2 regions of the Rhodococcus indonesiensis genome follow, and region 1 is predicted to be linked to the other one. Evidence: riboswitches for the same ligand, from Rfam matches in the RefSeq annotation. Region 1 holds a riboswitch; the other holds the start of a gene.
What was found. A riboswitch is a leader RNA that binds a small molecule or an ion and turns the genes downstream of it on or off. The one in region 1 is predicted to bind cyclic di-AMP.
Positions count from the first base shown of each region.

Region 2: it holds a riboswitch for cyclic di-AMP, as region 1 does, so the genes downstream of both, ACM26Y_RS05445 (resuscitation-promoting factor Rpf1 domain-containing protein) here and ACM26Y_RS14715 (C40 family peptidase) in region 1, are expected to answer to the same signal.

Region 1 covers NZ_CP180630.1:3,200,756-3,204,145, reverse strand. Annotated here, with positions in the region: gene ACM26Y_RS14720 (DEDD exonuclease domain-containing protein) at 1-1,311, opposite strand, end outside; cyclic di-AMP (ydaO/yuaA leader) riboswitch at 1,801-1,968, shown strand; gene ACM26Y_RS14715 (C40 family peptidase) at 1,983-2,564, shown strand; gene ACM26Y_RS14710 (NlpC/P60 family protein) at 2,764-3,390, shown strand, end outside.
Region 2 covers NZ_CP180630.1:1,157,696-1,161,085, reverse strand. Annotated here, with positions in the region: gene ACM26Y_RS05465 (DUF2771 family protein) at 1-49, shown strand, start outside; gene ACM26Y_RS05460 (cold-shock protein) at 158-568, opposite strand; gene ACM26Y_RS05455 (hypothetical protein) at 736-978, shown strand; gene ACM26Y_RS05450 (YccF domain-containing protein) at 975-1,367, shown strand; cyclic di-AMP (ydaO/yuaA leader) riboswitch at 1,579-1,804, shown strand; gene ACM26Y_RS05445 (resuscitation-promoting factor Rpf1 domain-containing protein) at 1,814-2,398, shown strand; gene ACM26Y_RS05440 (hypothetical protein) at 2,463-2,651, opposite strand; gene ACM26Y_RS05435 (helicase-associated domain-containing protein) at 2,712-3,390, shown strand, end outside.

The sequences.
Region 1 (3,390 bases):
GCCGAGGTGTTCGATGCCTCGGCGCATCCGATGCAGCGGCTCGTCGTCCTCTCCGCGGAGCAGGGCGCGGGCGAGGTCCACTTGCCGTGCGTACTCGGCGGGGGTCTGCAGTCCGGCGGCTGCCGCGGCGCAGGCTCCGACGGCGTCCGGCGGGCAGTGCTCGCCGTGTCGCTTCGTGCGGGGTATGCGGCGGGTGCAGGTCCGCAGGTGGCAGAACTCGGCGACGGTCGTGGCCACGGCGACGGCGTCGGCCCGCGAGGAGAACGGACCGACGGCGTCGACCGTGGGGCCGCCGACCGGATGCGGTGGAGCCGCGGCGGGCGTCCGCACGACGGACAGCCGGGGGAACGCCTCGTCGGTGAGGGTGATCCACCAGCCCCGCGCGGGGAACTTGGAGCGGCGGTTGTAGGGCGGAGCGTGCGCGGCCAGCAGTCTCAGCTCCCGCACCCCGGCCTCGAGTGCATGAGCGCATTCGACGTGGTCGATCCGGGTGGTGAGCGCCACCATCTCCTTCAACCGGGGCCGGGTCTCGGAACCCGTGAAGTAGTTGCGCACGCGGCGGCGCAGGTCCACGGCCGTACCGATGTACAGCACCTCGTCGGAGGGCCCGCGGAACAGGTACACGCCGGGCCGTCGCGGCAGGTGTGCCGCGAGGGACCGCTTGGCGCGTTGCTCCGCGGTGACCGCCGGCAGGTAGTCCCGCAGTTCGGTGAGGCTGTGGACACCCTGGTTCCCGACGCGCTCGATGAGCGCGTGCAGGACGTCGACGGTGGCCCGGGCGTCGTCGAGCGCGCGGTGCGTGGGCGTGGTGGACACGCGGAACAACTCGGCGAGGGCGGACAGTCGCACGGACGGGGCCTCGTCCCGGCCGAGCACGCGGCGCGCGAGCTTGACCGTGCACAGCACCGTGAACCGCGGCCACGCGACTTCGGTGCGGGACGCCGCGGCCCGCAGGAAGCCGACGTCGAAGCCCGCGTTGTGCGCGACGAGCACGGCCCCTGCGGCGAACTCGAGGAACGACGGCAGGACCTGCTCGATCCGGGGCGCGGAACACACCATGGCGGTGGTGATGCCGGTGAGCTGGACGATGTTCGGCGGGATCGACCGGCCCGGGTCGACGAGCGTGGCGAACTCACCGAGTACTTCACCGCCGCGGATCTTGACCGCGCCGATCTCCGTGATGGCGTCGTCCGTGGAGCTGCCGCCGGTGGTCTCGAGGTCGACGACGACGAACAGCGTCTCCCGCAACGGCGTGTCCAGTTCGTCGAACCCGAGCTGCACCCCGACGGCAGGGTCGGGTCGTCGGGGCACGGTCACGTCGTCAGGGTAGGAGCCGGGTCCGACACCGCGGGGAGTGGGATCCGGCACCAACCGGAGGGAAAAAGAGGGTCGGAGGCCCGGACCCGGCTCGACGAGACGAGGATCACATCGTCGATCACCCGTGTGGGTGTGGGCGCCGCCCCGACGGGGTAGCGACCCGGGTGGCACGGTGGGGCGTGTCGCCGCGACGGGCGGTGTCGCAGGCGTCCTCGCCGCGGAGATCGCCCGCGGGACCTGCGACGACGTGTCAGCGGGCCGGTGGCGGGCCCCGGGGCGTGCCGGCCACCGCCGCCGGGGCCGTCGCCCTCGAACCGACCGTTACGTTTCCGTGATCGCGCGGCCGGGGTCGTGCGGCCCGAATCGGGCATATCTGTCAATCTGCGGCCCATGAAGCGTCGAAGCTCGACATCCTCCGATGCGATTTCGTAATCTTTTCGAGACCAAGCGGTGAGGATGTCGAACCACCAGAGGGGAGACGCCGCTCGGTCACCGCCTAATCGGCGCATCCACAGCGGGTGCCCGAGCCGGGGACCCACGTTGTCCTCTGGGGTGAATCCCCTCCGACCGTCACCGCGGAACGAGGGGTAGGGCTGATCTTCCCAGCCCGAACCCGTCAGCTAACTCGGTCGGCGGACGAACGGAAGAAATGGAGCAAACCCCTCGTGGCGTCTCAGATTTCCAAGCGCACCGTCCGGCGCGCTGTCGTTGCCGGTGCCCTCGCTCTCGGTGCGGTCACCGTCTCGGCCGGTCCCGCCCTCGCGGAGCCGATCACCATTCCCGGCGTCGGCTCGTTCGACCTGCCGGCCGGCGTGACCCTTCCGCCGGAGGTCACCAACCTCGTCCCGCCGGCCCCGCAGGGTGCCGCACCGGCTCCGGCCGCGCCCTTCAGCGCGCCGGTGACCTCGGTTGCCCAGCGCGCCGTGGACGCAGCCCACAGCAAGCTCGGCGCCCCCTACGTCTACGGCGCCGCCGGTCCTGATGCCTTCGACTGCTCCGGACTGGTGCAGTGGGCCTACAAGCAGGCCGGTCTGAACCTGCCGCGCACCAGTTACGACCAGGCCTCCGCCGGCCGGGCCGTGGACGTCTCCGCCCTGCAGCCCGGCGACGTCGTGTCGTTCTACGGCGGTGGCCACTCCGGCATCTACATCGGCAACGGCAACGTCATCCACGCGTCGACCTCGGGTCAGCCCGTGAAGATCGCTCCGATGAACTCGATGCCGGTCGACGGGGCCCGCCGCTACTGAGCGACGACTCCACGACTGTCACGCAGTGCAGCGGGGGCGGACCGGTCGACGCCGGTCCGCCCCCGCTGGCGCTCCGGGGCCGCACTGCCCGGCGCAGCCGGAGCTACCGGCGGGTAGACACGACCCGGAGCCCTTCCGTAACCTGATCGAGATTTTTCGGGTAACGGGTGCGCAACGTCGAACGAAAGGACCTGGTCCCGTGGTGGTGGACTGGACGAAACCGTCGCTTCGGGCGCTGGTGATCGGGGTGCTCCTCGCGGTGTTCTCGGTGGCCGCCCCGGCCGGCGCCGACCCGGTGGGGGAGAGCCCCACCGCCGCACTGGAGCGGCTGGCCGAGCTGTCACGCAAGTCCGAGCAGACCACCGAGGCGCTGCACAACGCCGGAATCGACCTCGACGCGAAGGTCGAGGCCCAGCGCGCCGCCGACGCGGCTCTGACGCGCGACCGGGAGGTGCTGGCCGCCGCGGAAGCGGAACTCGCCGTCTTCCGGCCCACGGTGGACAAGCTCGCCGTCGCCAACTATCGCGGCGCCCGCACCAACCGGTTGTTCGCTCTGATGGTCAGCGAGTCGCCCCAGCAGCTGCTCGACCAGATGGCGGCGCTCGACGTCATCGCCCACCAGACCGCCGACCAGGTCGCGGGATTCCGCACCGCGTCGGCCGCGGCCACGGAGGCTGCGCTGGCCTCCCAGCGCTCGGCCGACCAGGCGCGCGCCGCCGCCGAGCAGGCCCAGGTCGTGCGGGACGAACTGCAGCGGCAGCAGAGCGAACTCGAGGCCCGGATCGACGAGGTGCTCGCCGCGTTCGCCGACCTGAGCGCCGAGGAG
Region 2 (3,390 bases), 2.0 Mb from region 1:
GCCCGCGACCGGGGAGCAGGCGCCGGTCTGGGCCATCCAGACGTTCTGAGCCACAACGCGCACGCGTTCCGAGCCACAACGCGCACGCGTTCCGAGCCACAGCGCACGCGAGAGGGGCCTTCCGGTGCTGCACCGGAAGGCCCCTCTCGCTCAGGCGTCAGGCGTCGAGTTCGCGCGCGACGGCGCGCATGACCTCGGAGATCCGCTGGGCGGTCTTGCGCTCGGGATGACGGCCCCTGCGCAGCTCCGGCTGCACGGTGGCCTCGAGGAGCTTGATCATGTCCTCGACCATGCCGTGCAGTTCGTCGGGGGTGTGCCGCTTCTGGGGGGCCGCCTCGCGCCGGCCACCCTGACGGACCGACGGCAACGGCTCGAGCAGTTTCAGACTGAGGGCCTGCGGCCCGCGGCGGCCCGCGGCCATGCCGAACTCGACCCGCTGCCCCGGCTTGAGGCCCTCGACCCCGGCCGGGAGCGCGGACGCGCGTACGTAGACGTCCTCGCCCTCCTCCTGGGACAGGAAGCCGAAGCCCTTCTCCACGTCGTACCACTTCACCTTGCCGGTAGGCACTGCGTTCACCCGCTCCTCGACAGCCGTGCCCCGCAGGGCACGAGTGGATATGCAAAACAACGCGCCCCGCTTCGAGTGCGGGACGCGCAGACATGCGTCAGTGTACCCGTGGCGGAGTCCGCTTCCGAAAGTCCGGCGAAGGCGCGCCGGGCCGCGGAAGCACTACGGTGGAACGCGTGGGTACCTCCAGTTCTTCCGTACCGGGCAACGGCCTGCTCAAGGCCGCGCTGGCCTGCTTCGCGGTCGGGGTCGTCGCCGTCGTGGCGATCTTCCTGACCCCCGTCGTCACCGACGGCCGGCCGGGCCTGGTCCTGTATCTGCTGACTCTCGCCTGGCCGCTCGGTTTCGTGCTGGCCTTGACCTTCGCGCTGCGCTCCGGCCGGCGCGCCCGCGGAAGGGACCGCACGTGAGGATTCTGCTCAACATCATCTGGCTGGTCTTCGGCGGCCTGTGGCTGGCGCTGGGGTACTTCGTGGCGGGCCTGATCTGCTTCGTGCTGATCATCACCATCCCGTTCGGCATCGCGGCGTTCCGCATCGGCGTGTACGCGCTGTGGCCGTTCGGCAAGACGGTGGTGGACAAGCCCACAGCGGGGGCGGGTTCGCTGATCGGCAACGTGATCTGGGTGGTCGTCGCCGGCATCTGGCTCGCCCTGGGGCACGTCGTGACGGCGATCGCGATGGCGATCACGATCATCGGCATCCCGCTGGCGCTCGCGAATCTGAAGATGGTGCCGATCTCGCTGATGCCGCTCGGGAAGGACATCGTCCCGGTGGACAACCGGCCGGGTTACGTGTGACGTTCCTCACATAACGCGGGAATAACGGGGAGGTCGCAGACCGGAACCGGCGATGGACTTTCGGCCCTACCTGCGACTTCATCGCGCCACACCGGCCACCTCTGCATCGTGCGTGCGACGCCCGGCGTTATCAATTGGTGACAATCACCGTCCCGAGCCGTTACCGTCGTGTCCGGCCGGTTGGTTCGGCCACCCCGGGTCCGTCGCGCCAAATCCTGCTCCGCGGAATCCCGGTGTCCCGACGAACGATCCACGGGAGCAGGAAGCGGGGGACCCACACGGTCTCCCAGGGAACACCGATTCCCAGGAGGCACCCGGATCGTCGCCACGGCGACGGTCCTCGGGGTGAAGCCGAATCGCCCACCGGCGAGGAGGCCGGGCTACCTCTTCAGCCCGAACCCGACAGCTGACCTCGCAGGCGCGTACGGAGAGGAACCGGAGCCGACATGAGCGGACGCCATCGCAAACCCACCAACACCGGCCGCACCGTCGCCAAGTTCGCGCTGACCAGCGCCGTTCTCGGCGTCACGGGCGTCGCCTTCAGCGGCACCGCCAACGCCGCTCCCGACTCCGACTGGGATCGCCTCGCGCAGTGCGAGTCCGGCGGCAACTGGGGCATCAACACCGGCAACGGCTACCAGGGTGGCCTGCAGTTCTCCCCCAGCACGTGGAACGCCTACGGCGGCGGCGAGTACGCCGCGACCGCCAACCAGGCCAGCCGTGAAGAGCAGATCGTCGTCGCCGAGCGAGTGCTGGCCGGCCAGGGCTGGGGCGCATGGCCGTCCTGCTCCTCGAGCCTCGGCCTGAGCAGTGCGCCGACGCAGCGCAGCGCGCCGTCCACGAGCGCCGGCACCGTCCAGAACACCCCGGTCGTCGAGGCCGCCCCCGAGGCACCCGAGGTGCCTGCGCTGCCCGCCGAGGCCCAGGGCCTGCGGGCCGGTTTCGAACAGGGTCTCGACGCCCTGCGCCAGGCCGGCATCGCCGTCGACCAGAACCTCGTCGACGCGGTCAACGCCGCCCTGCCGAGCTGACACCCGGCACAGCCGCACGAAAGAGCCCCGCACCTGCAGGTGCGGGGCTCTTTCGCAATCCGGATCAGCGGTTGATGACGGTGCGGGGATGGGTGTACGGGAGGGCGTCGACGGGCAGCGGGAACTCCATCTCCTCACCGTACGGGGACAGCGGGCCGGAACGAGTCGAGGACAACTCGGTGACGGCATGGTCCCCGTCCGCCACCTTGGGCCACCCCGGATCGACGTACTGCTTCTTCGAATTGTCAGCCATGCGCTCATTTTGGCAGGCAGGTTCACGGACAGCCACTTCAGGTCTCTAATCTTGGTGTCGATGACCGCCACCGACCCCGCCGCGCCGGAGACCGGCCCGGAGTCACTCGCCCGCTGGCTCGCCGACCGCCGCGACGCCGACCTCGGCGAGTTGCTGCGCGCCCGCCCCGACCTGGTGGTCCCGCCACCCGCCACGATGACCGTCCTGGCCGGCCGCGCACAGCAGCGTGCTTCGGTGTTCCGCGCCGCCGACGAGCTCTCCGTCCTCGACTTCGGGGTGGTCGAGGCCCTGACCCGGCTGGGGGCCGACCGGGAGCCCGTCACGCGACGCGCTCTGCTCGACTCCCTCTCCGGTCGTGTCACCGCCAAGAACGTCGACCGTTCCCTCGAGGCCCTGCGCCGGCTCTCCTTCGTGTGGGGCCCGGCCGACGGGCTGCGGGTCGTCGAGGCCGCCGCCGCGACGGTGCCGTGGCGCCTCGGCCGCGGCCCCGACCCCGACCAGCTGCCCGACGAACTCGGTACCGTCCTCGCCGGCCTCGACCCGGCCCGGCGCAGCCTGCTCGACACGCTGGCGCGCACCTCCCCCGTCGGGCGGACCCGCGACGCCGCCCCCGGCACCCCCGCCGACCGGCCCGTGCAGCGCCTGATCGCGGCCGGGCTGCTGATCCGGCTCGACGACGAGACCGTCGAGCTGCCGCACCGCGTCGGTCAGGCGCTGCGCGAGGAGGCGCCGTTCGACC